4 regions of the Streptomyces sp. NPDC041814 genome follow, and region 1 is predicted to be linked to each of the others. Evidence: riboswitches for the same ligand, from Rfam matches in the RefSeq annotation. Region 1 holds a riboswitch; each other region holds the start of a gene.

Region 1 (3,388 bases):
GTCTGAAGGGTCTCGAAGGCCGAGCTGTACGCCGCAAGGTCTTCTTTCCGTTCCAGATAGAGGCTACTCGTCAAGTGGTCAAGAACGACCACGTCAAGGTCGGAAGCGGTCGGAAAAGAGAAGATAACGAAAGGGCTGGTGAGGCTGACATAGCCGCCGACCGAGAACGGAAGCAACTGGAGTCGCACATGGGGAAGTTGTGCCACCCGGGTGAGATGGCGCAGTTGCTCCCGCATCACTCTCCGGCCGCCGACCTCCCGGTGCAGCACCGCCTCGTCCAGGACCGCGCTCAGCCGCAGCGGCGGATCGCTCCGCAGCACCCCCTGCCGGGTCAGCCGTACCTCCACCAGTGAGTCCAGCTGACCGGACGGCAGCCCGTCCAGGGAGTCCCGGGTCACCGCGCGGGCGTAGTCGGCCGTCTGCAACAGGCCCGGTACCACCGTGGTCTCCAGCGTGCGGGCGGTGCGCGCCTGCGATTCCAGGCTGATGAAATCGCGGTACTGGGGCGGGATGAGCCCCCGGTAGGCGTGCCACCAGCCGGCACCGCCTCCGCCCGCCGAACCGGCGAGCGCGCCCAGGACCTCGCGGAGCTTCGGATCGTCCAAGCCGTACGCGTCGAGGAGCCGGCTCACGTCGTCCGGCCGGACCCCGCTGACACCTGTCTCGATCCTGCTCACCTTCGACTGGTGCCAGCCGAGGAGCGCCGCTGCCTCCCGGCTCGTGAGACCTGACGCGTGACGCAGGCTCCGCAGCTCCTCTCCCAGCTTGCGGCGCCGCACCGCAGGGCCGTGCTGCATCGATGGCTCCCTCCACTGCCCGACGAGCAGACAGTGTGGCGCCGGAGCGGCCCCGCGTGGGCAGAGTTCACCGGTTTGAGGGACAGATATATGCATATCTTGGTGGATCGCCGCCACGGAGGGCAGCATCGGTGGCACTCTGGCGCGAAGCACAACCGGACCGCTCGGCGGGCCGGTATCGGGTGGGAAAGGGACGGCTCGCCATGGCAGACCATCAGGAAGCACGTGTCACCCTGCCGAGCGAGCCGGTCTCGGTCTCCGCGGCCCGCGGGTTCGTCGCCCGGGTGCTGACGGAGTGGGGCCTGCCCGAGGACGCGGAGATGGCCGACACCGTCCGCCTCATCCTCTCGGAGCTGGCCACCAACGCCGTCCTGCACACCTTCGGGCAGTCGCCCACCTTCACCGTGGACCTGCGTCTCGAACGGGACGAGGAGCTGCGCCTCGGGGTGACGGACAGCCACCCCCGCCGGCCCCAGCGGCTGCCCGCAGCCGTGCAGCAGGACAACGGACGCGGCATGGTCATCATCCGCTCGCTGGCCAAGGAGTACGGTGGCCGACTGGCCGTCACGCCCACCGCCGACGGCGGCAAGACCGTCTGGGTGGCGCTGCCGTGGCAGGTCCCCGTCCAGCCCTGAGACGGGCGGGTCAGCCGACGCGGCCGTAGTAGACGCTCCTGGTCCAGATCTTCTCCAGACGGACCACGGCGCCGGTCTTCGGCGAGTGCCAGATCTTCCCGCTGCCGGCGTAGATGCCCACGTGGTAGACGCTGCGGCCGGAATGGAAGAAGACCAGGTCACCTCGTTGGCGCTGGGATGCCGAGATGTGCCTGGTCCTGTTGTACTGCTGCTGGGCCGTGCGGGGGAGTCTCTTGCCCGCCTTCTTGAACGAGTAGAGCGTCAGCCCCGAACAGTCGAAGCTGCCGGGCCCGGTGGCGCCCCAGCGGTAGGGCGCCCCCTTCTTCGACGCGGCGATCTTCAGGGCTTTCATCGCGTGGCCGGCCGCCTGCGCCTCGGGCGCGGCTCCTGGGACGCACAGCGTGCCGCCGACGGCGGCGAGAGTCATGACCGAGGCCGTGGTGGCCCGGGCGAGCAGAGACGGGACATGAACCTGCGCACTCATGCGCAACCCTTCGTCAGCCGCCTGTGAAGGATGACCTGTCGGGTTCGGGCTGGCGAAGTCGCCCGGCCGCGCGCTGCGGCTTCACCCCGAGGGACAACCGGAGATCCGGCGGTCCCGTAGTGCTCGGGTCCTCCACTCCTGCCGATCCACTCCTGTCGACCAGTCATCCGGGCGGCGGCAGGACTCGGCGTCCGCCCGGACCGCCCCGCCGCGGTGGCGGGGGCTTGTCGTCCCAGGGATCTTGACTCACCTCGTGCCGGATTTCCGAGCCGGAACGGCCATCGGTGAAGACCGGCACGGATGGCCCGTTCAGGTGGACGGAAACCCGGACGGCGGTCCGCCCGCCGCCCGAGGCCCTGGCCGTACCAGCGGTGTCGCGCAGGAATCCGCCCCACGCGCATCAGGAAAGGGCAAATCGGACCGTCCCTCGTGAGGGGGAGCCCCTACGCCGAACGAGCGAGGAAATCCCGCGCACCCCCCGGGCGTGTCGGTGACCCGCGGCGGTCTCAGCCCGGCGGGGCGGGCGGCAGGGCGACCCGGGCCGCCCTCCGCTCGCCGTCCAGCTCCCGCAGCGCGCGGGTCAACGTGCCGCTGTGGATGCGGGTTTCGCCGCGCCGGTGCATCAGCGCGAGCGCGTCCCGCAGGGCCGCCGCGTGCGAGGCGAGCGCCTGGGCGGCGCGCAGGGCCGTGTACGTGTCGTCACCGTGCGCCGGGTTGATCCGGCCCACCTGGTCGACCACCCGCAGATAGCGGTCGATGAACTCGGACTCGGCCCGGGTCAGGGCGGGCAGCGGCGAGAACTCCGGTGGCTGCATCGCCGGTTCACCACCCGGAGCGCGGCGGCACCGGGACCCGGTTCCGCACGATGTGGTCGACCAGCCCGTACGCCAGGGCGCCCTCCGCGTCGAGGGCGAGGTCGCGCTCGGTGTCCTCGGTGACCTGCTCGACGGAGCGCCCCGTGTGCCGGGCCAGCATGCCGGTCATCGTGGCGCGCATCCGGGCCATTTCGCGCGCCTCGATCTCCAGGTCGGAGGGCTGCCCCTGGACCGGCTCGTCCAGTGCGGGCTGGCTGACGACCACCTTGGCGCCGGGCAGCATGTGCCGCCGGCCCGGGGCGCCCGCGGCGAGCAGGACTGCGGCCCCGGCCCCCGCCCGGCCCAGGCAGAAGGTCTCCACCTCGCAGGCGAGGAAGTTAATCGTGTCGTACAGGGTCGTCATCGCCCCGAACGAGCCGCCCGGCGAGTTGATGTACAGCGAGACGGGCCGGTCCGGCGCGTCGTGCTCCAGGTACATCAGCTGGGCTACCAGGTCGTTGGCGGCCGTCTCGTCCAGGGCCGTGCCCAGGAAGACGACGCGCTCGGCGAGCAGCTTGGAGTACGGGTCGAGGGTCCGGGACCCCTGGGAGGTGCGCTCGGTGAACTCGGGCAGTACGTGACGGGCGACGGGACGGTACACGGCTGTGCCTCTCCTCC
Region 2 (3,388 bases), on a different contig from region 1:
TCGAGGGCGGCGCGGTTGGACTCCAGGTTCGGCGCGAAGCCGCCCTCGTCGCCGAGGCCGGTGGACAGGCCCTTGGTCTTGAGGACCTTCTTCAGCGTGTGGTAGACCTCGGCGCCCCAGCGCAGGGCCTCGGAGAAGGACTCGGCGCCGATGGGCGCGATCATGAACTCCTGGATGTCCACGTTGGAGTCGGCGTGCGAGCCGCCGTTCAGGATGTTCATCATCGGAACGGGCAGCAGGTGCGCGTTCGGGCCGCCGAGGTAGCGGAACAGCGGGAGGTCGCTGGCCTCGGAGGCGGCGTGGGCGACGGCGAGGGAGACGCCGAGGATGGCGTTGGCGCCGAGCGAGCCCTTGTTCTCCGTGGCGTCCAGGTCGAACATCGCCTGGTCGATGAGGCGCTGCTCGGTGGCGTCGTAGCCGACGAGCTCCGGGCCGATCTGCTCGATCACGGCGAGGACGGCCTTCTCGACGCCCTTGCCCTGGTAGCGGTTGGGGTCGCCGTCACGAAGCTCAATGGCCTCGAACGCGCCGGTGGAGGCGCCGGACGGAACAGCAGCACGACCGGTGCTGCCGTCGTCGAGGCCGACCTCGACCTCGACCGTGGGGTTGCCCCGGGAGTCGAGGATTTCCCGGGCTACGACGACGTCGATGGACGGCACGAGGCATCTCCTTCTGGGATATGACGCTGGTTGTGCAGGGTCACTTTGGCCTTGCGACAAGAGCCTAACCGGCCCGGCCGTCGGCGTCGGCCGACCGCCCGTCCCCTGGGACGAAAAAGGACCCAAGGGCGGGCATACCGGGCCGAAAGACCGGATAACTACTGACCAGTAACTACAACAGTTGAACGATCACGGGCCGCCCGCCGGCCCCAATGCGGCGTGCCCCGGCCCGGCACACACGGGGGGAGAGTGCGTGCCGGGCCGGGGCGGCCTGAGCGGTCAGCGAGGAGGGGCCGCGGTTACTTCGTCAGGTGGAGCTGCTGGCCCGGGTAGATCAGGTCGGCGTCCTGGACGATGTCCTTGTTCAGCTTGAACAGCTGCTCCCAGCCACCCTTGACGTGGTGGTCCGCGGCGATCCCGCTCAGCGTGTCACCGGCGACGACCTTGTACTCGCCGTCACCCTTGGCGACCTTCTTGCCGGTGGGGGTGGTGACCGTCTTCTTCGGGGCGTCCGAGCGGTCGGAGCGGTTGGTGGCCGGGGCCTCGGTGCGCTCGGCCTTCTTCGGGGCGGCCTCCTGCTTGGGGGCGGCCTCCTGCTTCGCGGCACCGGAGCCGGTGTCGACACCCGGGTCGACACCGTCGTTGGTCAGGTTTCCGGCACCGGCGCAGGACCAGGCGCCCGGGCCCTGCATGTCGAGGAGCTTCTCGGCGGTGGCGATCTGCTGGGCCTTGGTGGCCAGGTCGGCGCGGGGCGCGTACTGCGTACCGCCGGCGGCGGCCCAGCTGGACTGGGAGAACTGCAGGCCGCCGTAGTAGCCGTTGCCGGTGTTGATCGACCAGTTGCCGCCGGACTCGCACTGGGCGACGGCGTCCCACGTGGCGACGGAGGCGGCGGAGGCGTTGGTCGCACCCATCAGCGGCACGGCAACGGCGGCACCGGCGACACCGGCGAGCGTCGCGACACGGACGGCCTTGGAGGGGCGGCGGTGCTTGTTGCCCTTGCGGTTGAACAGCATCGAGTCTTCTCCTCACCGACGCCTGCGAGGTGAGCTGTCGGGTTCGGGCCAAGTGAGTTGCCCGGCCGCGCTCCTGGCGCGACTTCACCCCTAGCCGGCCCCGGTTCGTCTCCCGACGACCGGGCCCAGCGCCTACCTGGGTCCCCCGCTCCTGCCTACGGCGCTTTCGCGTCTGTTCCCCCCGACCGACGGCAGGATTCGGCGTGACGGTCGACGGGGCCCGCGGTGCGAGCGGTTCCGACCGTAATCACACCCACCGGCCATATTCAAAGAAGGACATACCGGATAATCATCCCGTAAGAGCATCCGATGAACCCTCATTTGTGCAGGTCGGAAGGGATGCGGCGGGACCTCCCGGACAAGGGGCGTCAGTTCACGCAAAGAGACCCATGTCTCACTCGGTCAAAAGTGGGACATGGGCCTCTTAAACCACCCAAAGCACAAAGGGCTCTAACGGCTCATCCGGCGCTCGCTGCGGCCCGCTCCGGGGCCGTGTCACCCAGGCCCAGATCGAGGTTCTGGCCGGGCAGGATGAGGTCCGGGTCGGAGCCCACCTCGCCCTTGTTCGCCTCGTACAGCTCGGGCCAGCCGCCGGGCAGGTCCTGCGCGTCGGCGATCGCCCAGAGGTTGTCGCCCGGCCGCACGGTGTACGTGCCGTCGGCCGGCCGCGTGGCGCTGTCGCGCGCGTCGCCGTCACCCCGCGAAGCGTGCCGGCCGGCATCGCGCCCGTCGGCCGCCCGGGCGGCGTCGTCGGCGGCCGGGGCGCCCCGGTGCTTGCCACCCTTCGCCCCCGCGTCGTCCGTCGCACGGGCGGAGGGGTCCGCGGAGGGGTCGGCCGAGGGCGCGGAAGAGGGGTCGGCCGAGGCGGACGGGGTGTCGGACGGAGTGCCCGAGGGGTCGGCGGACGGGGAGGCGTCGGCCTCGGCGCTCCTGCCCGCATGCTTGCCGGAGCTCTTGCCGGCGGCCTTGCCCGTGGTGGCCGCGCCGGACGCCTCGTCCGAGGGGGTGGCCGACGCGTCCGAGGAGGCGTCGTCCACCGGGTCGGTGCCGAGACCGGCGTCGAGGCCCGAGTCGGCGCCCCGCGCGGGCTCGCCCGCGTCCTCGTCGCCCGGGTCCACGTCCGCCGCGCCCGCGGCCTTGGTGAGCCCGGAGATCACCGCACAGCTCGGCCACGCCTTCGGGCCCTTGGCGGCCAGGACCCGCTCGGCCACCGCGATCTGCTGCGAGCGGCTGGCGAGGTCGGCGCGCTCGGCGTAGGCCTCACCGCCGTACGCCTTCCACAGCTCCGGCGTGAACTGGAGGCCGCCGTAGGAGCCGTTGCCGAGGTCGGCGCTCCACATCCCGCCGCTCTCGCAGTCGGCCACCCGGTCCCAGGTCGTCGCGTCCGCGGCGTGTGCGCTTGCCGCGCCGAGCAGCGGGATGGCGATGGCCGAGCCGGTGACGCCTGCGGCGACCACGATCGCGGGTGCCTGACGAGGGCGGCGGTGTCTGCCGTTCGCGGAGCCCATGGGAGATGCCTTCCGTGTGACTGACAAGCGACTGGAGAGTCGAACGGTGAACCTAGCGAAACTCGAACGTGAGTCACAAGTCGATGCAGCAGAGATCACGTGAAAGTCACAGAGTTGACGGAGTGTCACTTTCCTCGGTGCGCGCTCCCGGCGTGAAGTGCACCGGCAGGGTGCGCAGTCCGCGCATGATGAGCCCGCCACGCCA
Region 3 (3,388 bases), on a different contig from region 1:
TCCGACTCGCCGCCCTCGTTGCCGGGAACCCAGTGCGAGTAGGCGTCCGCGGTGTCGACGAAGTTGCCGCCGGCCGCCGCGTACGCGTCGAGGACGGCGAAGGACTCGTCCTCGTCCGCGGTCCAGCCGAAGACGTTTCCACCGAGGCAGAGCGGGAAGACCTGGAGGCCCGACGGGCCGAGTTCGCGCAGTGTAGTCATAGGAGGAACAACGGCTTCCGGCCCGGCCGCTATTCCGTGCTGCATACACCGGGTGGGCGGCGGCCACGCAGACCGGCAGCCCTGACGTCGGGGGGTGTGCGTCAGGGCTGCCGGGGTTCGGAAGGCCGCGGACCGGGAACGGCGAAGGCCGCCCCGCAACCGCGGAAAGTACTGCGCGGACTCAGACCGTCAGACCGCGGGCGCGCAGCCAGGCCATCGGGTCGATGCCGGTGCCGTCCGGGGTGTGGACCTCCAGGTGGAGGTGCGGGCCGGTCACGTTGCCGGTGGCGCCGACGCGGCCGATGGTGTCGCCGGTGGTGACCTTCTGGCCGACCGTGACGCCGATCGAGGACTGGTGGCAGAACCACAGCTCGGTGCCGTCCTCCAGCTCCAGCACCGTGCGGTAGCCGTAGGCGCCGGACCAGCCGGCCGACTTGATGGTGCCGGTGTGGATGGCCTTGATCGGGGTTCCGGTCGGGGCCGCGAAGTCGAGGCCCGTGTGGTAGCCGGAGGACCACATCGAGCCGGCCTCGCCGAACGTCGAGGTGATCGTGTACGAGGAGGTGGGGATGGCGTAGCTGGCGGCGAGCTTGGCCAGGCGCAGGGCCTCGGCCTTCTTCTTCGCCTCCTCCTCCGCCTTCTTCTTCTCGGCGGCGGCCTTGGCCTCGGCCTCGTCCTGCTGCTTCTTCGCGTCGGCGGCCGCCTTCTCGGCGGCTGCCTTCTCCTCGGCCGCCTTCGCCTCGGCGTCGGCGGCGCCCTGCTGCTGCTCGGCCTGCTGGAGGATGCGGGCACGCAGCGCCTCGCCGGCGTCCGTGGTGCCCTGCTCGGCCTCGGCCGTGGTGATACCGGCGGTGGTCAGCGGAGCGGCGGCCGTAGCGGCGGCGGGGGTTTCGGCCTCGCTGTTGTCGGAGAACAACGCGCCCACGCCGGGAAGGGACTTGGCGTCGGGGAGATTGTCCGCGATGGAATCGGGAAGAGAGATGGAGACCGGCGGTTTGCTCTGCGCGGTGGCCATGCCGCCCGCGCCGACGGCCGCGATGACACCGACGCCGAGGACGGTGGAGCTACGGGCCAGACCATTGCGCTGCTTGGCGACGCGGTGCTTGCCGCGGACGGGACGGACGGACTCCTCGGTGGGGTTCCATTCCTCCCAGGTCCGCTCGGAGTCGGCGTCGTCGGCCCGGAAGCCGGGACCGGCGCCGGTGGCGAAGCCGTTGCCCCGATCGGTCGCGTAGTCGCTCCCCTGTTCCGGGATGTACGCGGTGCCGGGGCCGGACACGTAGTCGGCGCCGTACTCGGGCACGAACCGGGAGGGTGATTCGGGGGCAGGCTTGTTGGACGCCACGCGGGCGCACTCCTTTCCTTCCTTCTCGCCTACCGGGTTAGCTGACGGGTTCGGAGCAGGAAGGTCTCCTACGGGTCCCTCCGCCTCTTGTGAAGACGAAGACGCCCGATTCACCCCATGTAGGTGGTTCCCCGGTTCCCTTGCGGGATTCGGCGCACGCGCGCGGCGCCGTCCTGACGACGGCTGGGACAACCGCGCTGCGTTATCGAACGTTAATAGACAGACGGGTCCGATTCCAAGCTGTTCCCACTGATCGTTCACGTGCGCGGCCGGGACTTACGGGACACAACCGGGGGGAATCGGGCGAGTTGATCGGCGTTCAGCCACTACGTGTTTTCTGACGTTGCGTCAAATGTTATGCAGAGCGGCGCCCCTCAGTCACGCAGCGTGTCACCCTTCTTGACGATCTTCACCGTCCTCCTCCGGTCGGGCTGCCCCTCCGCCGGCCGCGCCACCGCGAGCAGCGCCATGTCGTCGGTCGACTCGCCCCCCGTGTGCAGCCGTACATCGTCGGTCAGCGCGGACAGCAGCTCCTCGGGGCCCGGGAAGAGCCGCCCGCGCAGCCGCTCCACCGGGTCGTAGAAGACGCCACCGACGTCACGGGCCTCCGACAGGCCGTCCGTGTAGAACAGCAGCGTCCCGCCGGACGGCAGCTCCCACTCGTCCGAGCGGTCCGGCCGCACCCCCAGGTCCATGCCGAGCGGCAACGCGGGCTCCGAGGGCGTCAGCGCCTCCACCACGCCGTCCCCGTACAGCAGCAACGGGTCCGGATGGCCGCGGTTCACCAGTCGTACGCGCGCCGATCCCGGCGGGACCTCCGCGAACACGGCGGTCACGAACCCCTCGAACGCGTCCAGATTGCTCCGCCGCACCGACTCACGTGCCAGCGCGTGCTCCAGCCGCCCCGCCACGCCCTCCAGCGACTCCTCCTGCTCCGCCGCCTCCCGGAACGCCCCGATCACCACCGCCACCGCGCCGACCGCCTCCAGCCCCTTCCCGCGCACGTCGCCCAGCACGAGCCGTACGCCGTACGGGGTGTCAGCGGCCGCGAAGAGGTCGCCCCCGACGAACTCGTCCGCCTGCGCCGCCTCGTACCGCGCGGCCACCTGGAGTCCGCCGAGCCGGTCGGGCGGTTCGGGGACCACGGCCCGCATGGCCGTCTCGGCGATGATCCGGGCGGACGCCAGCTGCTCGCTCCCCCGCCGCACGACCTGGTTGATCAAGCACGCCTGGAAGGCGACCGTGAGCACGGTGACGATCTCGATGAACGAGACCACCTCGATCAGATCGCCGGTGTAGAGCCGGATTCCGGCGACGGCCAGCACCGCGAGGATCCCGATCCGGATCGTGGTGCCCAGGCCGAAGAAGGGCGCGGCGATCAACGGGGCGGCCGCGAATATCGGGACGGCGGTGAAGGAGGGCGGCGTGAGGAGGTCGAACACCACCCCGATGACGATCATCGCCAAAGGCAGCACCCGGACGAAGCGACGGGTCCCCGCGCCGCCGCGCCCTCGCCACCGTCGCGCCCACTTCCCCACCTGCGGTCTCCTGCCCGGTGCGGCCGCGGCCGGTACCGCGCGCCTCCCCCAGCCTCGCGCCCGCCCGGCCACCAGGCGAATCCTCGGCCTCCGATGGGGCGAAACACGGGCACCGACAACGCATCAGGCCCGGCACGCTGCTAGCGTGCCGGGCCTGATCCTTCAGTAGCGGGGACAGGATTTGAACCTGCGACCTCTGGGTTATGAGCCCAGCGAGCTACCGAGCTGCTCCACCCCGCGTCGTTGAACCCAACTCTACGGCATGTTCGGCCCTCTCCTGACCACCCGCCCCGCGCGCACCGGCG
Region 4 (3,388 bases), on a different contig from region 1:
CGCGGAAACGGGTGAGACCTGGGTCGCCGGGCCGGGCTCCGGGAGCCGGTCCGCGAGGAGTACCGCGAGCCGGTCGGCCCAGCCGACGAACGTGCCGTCCGGGCCGGGGTCGCCGACTCCCTCGGTGAAGCTGTCGCCAATCGCCGCGTACGACCCGATGGCGCCCTGTCGGTCGATGGCGCCCTGTTGAAGGTTGTTCGAATCGTCTGCCACAACCGCATATCCTGCACCCCGGAATGTGACCTACGCGACCGTAATAAGGGGTTGACGGGTGGTGAGATAAACCACCCGGTCAGTTTTCGGTAAAGGGGGAATAAGCAGAGGGACGGCGCACCGCCGTGCGCCGTCCCTCTGTGCCGTTCAGTGACCCGGATCACCGGGCCGGTACTGCCTGGATCAGACGTAGATCCCGTGCGACGCCAGGTAGGCGATCGGGTCGATGTCCGAGCCGTACTCCGGGCCGGTGCGGACCTCGAAGTGGAGGTGCGGGCCGGTGGCGTTGCCGGTGGAGCCGGAGAGGCCGACCTGCTGGCCCGCGGTCACGGTCTGGCCCGCCGAGACGGAGAGCGAGGACATGTGGCCGTACTGGGAGTAGTGGCCGTCGGCGTGCTTGATGACGACCTGGTTGCCGTAGGCGCCGCCCCAGCCGGCGGTGACGACGGTGCCGGAGGCGATGGCCTTCACGCTGGTGCCGGTGGAGACGGGGAAGTCGATGCCGGTGTGGCTGCCGCTGGACCAGTTGGCGCCGGAGGCGCGGTACGCGGTGGTGTGGTTGCCCGGGACCGGGTGGACGTAGCCGGAAGCGTTGTCCTGGGAGGCGGGGGCCTTGGTCTCGGTCTGCGCCTCGGTCTTGGTCTCGACCTTGGGCTCGGCCTTGGTCTCCGCCTTGGGCGCGGCCTTCGTCACGGTCTTCTCCGCCGTCTTGGCGGGGGCCTCGGACGTGGTGGCGGCGGGGGCCGCCTTGGCGCCGAGGGTCAGCTTCATGCCCGGGAAGATCAGGCTCGGGTTCTCACCGACGACCTCGCGGTTGTCCTGGTACAGCTTGTGCCAGCCGCCCTTGAGGTGGTGCTGGGCCGCGATCTTCGACAGGTAGTCGCCGGAGACGACGGAGTACGTGGTGGTGCCGGTGCTCTTCGCGGGCGCGGCCGGGGCGGTGTGCGCGGCGGCCGACTTCGACGTGGCCGGGGCGGACTGCTCCGCGGCGTGGGCACCGGTGGCGCCGAGCAGCGGGAGCGCGATGACGGCGCCGCCGGCGCTCGCGGCGACGACGCCGCGGGCGATGGTGCTGGACTTGGGACGGCGGTGCTTACCCGAATTGGGCATGAAGAATTTCCTCTCCGGCGCCTGCGAGGTGAGCTGTCGGGTTCGGGCTGGAGATGCCCGGCCGCGCCTGGCGCGGCTTCACCCCTAGCCGTCCGGTCGTCCCGGTCGGCGGCTTACCTGGTTCCCCCGCTCCTGCCACACGGTGAAGGGATGCGAATTCCGGACGGCGGCAGGATTGGGCGTTCCATCCGGATGGACATGGAACGTAAGCGAGCCTGGACGGCGGAAACAAGCCGCGGGTTCGGCGCCGGATTCGGCACCGGAATTGCGGTGCCGAATTCCGGTCACACTCCGTGGATTACGGATCTTGGCTTTCCGCGCGGCGCGGGGATTACCCAGCCGGGGCGTCACCACACACCGTCACGGATATGATCCCGCTCACGAGCGGGTGATCATCTCCCTAGCAACCGGGGCACTTTGTCCATAACGCCTTAATACGGACATGTCATGGCCATCATCCACGGCGCAGCCGCACCACCCGCGCGTCCAGGTCGCCGCGCAGCCCCGTCCGCAGCCCGTGGTGCATCAGCAGCGAACCGTGGTGCACCGCCCCGGTGTCCAGGCAGGTGTACGTCGCCTCCGGGTCGAGCCCGCGCAGCCGCAGCGCCGGCGGCTCCTCCCCGTACCGCTGCGCGTGGAGCCACGCCAGCACGACGGTGTCCGCACCCCGCACGTACTGCACGGCGCTGAGCCCGGGGCCCGGGGCGCGCAGCCGGTAGAGCTCGCCCAGCTGCACCACCGGGCGGATCTCCTTGTACAGCTCCACCCACCCGCGCGCCTCGTCCAGTTCGGCCGCGCTCCACTCGGTGAGGTCCCCGCCGATCCCCAGCACCCCGGCCATCGCGCTGACGAACCGGAAGCGCAGCGAGGAGCGGCGTCCGTTCAGCTGGACGTTCGGGCTGTCGGTCACCCAGGCCGCCATCACGCGCGCCGGGTGGAGATGCCCGAAGCCGTGCTGGATGGCGAGGCGGTCCAGCGGATCGGTGTTGTCGGACGTCCAGACCTGGTCCGTACGCGAGAGGATGCCGAGGTCGATCCGGCCGCCGCCGCCCGAGCAGGACTCGAAGGCGACGCCGGGATGGGCGGCTCGCAGCCGGTCGAGCAGCGCGTAGAGGGCGTCCACGTGCTCGGTCCACAGACGCTGGGGGTAGTCGGCGCCGGGCCAGCCGGCATCCGAGAAGCAGCGGTTGAAGTCCCATTTCACGTAGTCGACGGGCGTGTCGGTCAGCAGGGCGTCCAGGCTCTCCCACAGGTGGGCCCGCACATCGGGGCGGGCGAGGTTGAGGACCAGCTGATTGCGGAATTCGGTGCGTTCCCGGCCGGGGAAGTGCTGGACCCAGTCCGGGTGGGCTCGGTAGAGGTCGCTGTCGGGGTTGACCATTTCCGGCTCGACCCAGATGCCGAACCGCATGCCGAGTCCGTGCACATGGCGGGCGAGCGGCCCGAGGCCGTCGGGAAAGCGCTCCGGATTCGGCGTCCAGTCGCCGAGCCCGGCCCGGTCGCTCACCCGCCGGCCGAACCAGGCGTCGTCCACGACGAACAGCTCGACGCCCAGCGCGGCGGCCCGGTCGGCCAGGGCCCGCTGCTGGTCCTCCGCGATGTCGAAGCCGGTGGCCTCCCAGGAGTTGTAGAGCACCGGACGCGGCTCGGCGGCGTCCGGGATCACATGGGCGAGCTGCCAGGCGTGCCAGGCGCGGCCGGCCCCGCCGAAGCCGTCCCGGCTCCACAACCCGGCGAAGACCGGGCTGGTGTACGACTCCCCCGGCGCGAGCCGCAGCAGCCCGGAGTCGTCGTATCCGGCGCCGCCGGTGATCTGCACGAGCCCGTCGGGCAGCCGCTGGACGGCGATGCGCCAGGAGCCGGACCAGCCGAGCGCGCAGCCGTAGACCTCCCCGGAATCCTCGGTCGCGGCGCCGTCCGCGTCCAGGGCGACCCAGGGCAGGCCCTGGTGGCCGGTGTGACCCCGCCGGCTGGAGAGCAGGTGTTCCCCGTACGCCAGCTCGGTACGCTCCAGCTGGGTCTCCGCCGCCCAGCGGCCGTGCAGCCGGGTGAGCCGCCAGGCGTC

Evidence for each region. Region 1 has a riboswitch for cyclic di-AMP ahead of ACZ6C6_RS29470 (C40 family peptidase). Riboswitches for the same ligand answer to the same signal wherever they lie in the genome.
Region 2: it holds a riboswitch for cyclic di-AMP, as region 1 does, so the genes downstream of both, ACZ6C6_RS20945 (transglycosylase family protein) here and ACZ6C6_RS29470 (C40 family peptidase) in region 1, are expected to answer to the same signal.
Region 3: it holds a riboswitch for cyclic di-AMP, as region 1 does, so the genes downstream of both, ACZ6C6_RS25835 (M23 family metallopeptidase) here and ACZ6C6_RS29470 (C40 family peptidase) in region 1, are expected to answer to the same signal.
Region 4: it holds a riboswitch for cyclic di-AMP, as region 1 does, so the genes downstream of both, ACZ6C6_RS30135 (M23 family metallopeptidase) here and ACZ6C6_RS29470 (C40 family peptidase) in region 1, are expected to answer to the same signal.

The regions. Positions count from the first base shown of each region.
Region 1 covers NZ_JBVJAM010000014.1:98,356-101,743, reverse strand. The annotation lists gene ACZ6C6_RS29480 (helix-turn-helix domain-containing protein) at 1-797, opposite strand, end outside; gene ACZ6C6_RS29475 (ATP-binding protein) at 1,001-1,432, shown strand; gene ACZ6C6_RS29470 (C40 family peptidase) at 1,443-1,916, opposite strand; cyclic di-AMP (ydaO/yuaA leader) riboswitch at 1,920-2,084, opposite strand; gene ACZ6C6_RS29465 (hypothetical protein) at 2,423-2,731, opposite strand; gene ACZ6C6_RS29460 (ATP-dependent Clp protease proteolytic subunit) at 2,739-3,371, opposite strand.
Region 2 covers NZ_JBVJAM010000008.1:94,037-97,424, forward strand. The annotation lists gene eno (phosphopyruvate hydratase) at 1-659, opposite strand, end outside; gene ACZ6C6_RS20945 (transglycosylase family protein) at 959-1,675, opposite strand; cyclic di-AMP (ydaO/yuaA leader) riboswitch at 1,680-1,848, opposite strand; gene ACZ6C6_RS20950 (transglycosylase family protein) at 2,134-3,183, opposite strand; gene ACZ6C6_RS20955 (cytochrome P450 family protein) at 3,290-3,388, opposite strand, start outside.
Region 3 covers NZ_JBVJAM010000011.1:22,472-25,859, forward strand. The annotation lists gene ACZ6C6_RS25830 (aldo/keto reductase) at 1-200, opposite strand, end outside; gene ACZ6C6_RS25835 (M23 family metallopeptidase) at 382-1,545, opposite strand; cyclic di-AMP (ydaO/yuaA leader) riboswitch at 1,557-1,710, opposite strand; gene ACZ6C6_RS25840 (PP2C family protein-serine/threonine phosphatase) at 1,920-3,083, opposite strand; tRNA gene ACZ6C6_RS25845 (tRNA-Met) at 3,250-3,323, opposite strand.
Region 4 covers NZ_JBVJAM010000015.1:9,627-13,014, reverse strand. The annotation lists gene ACZ6C6_RS30140 (SGNH/GDSL hydrolase family protein) at 1-213, opposite strand, end outside; gene ACZ6C6_RS30135 (M23 family metallopeptidase) at 397-1,323, opposite strand; cyclic di-AMP (ydaO/yuaA leader) riboswitch at 1,327-1,488, opposite strand; gene ACZ6C6_RS30130 (alpha-galactosidase) at 1,778-3,388, opposite strand, start outside.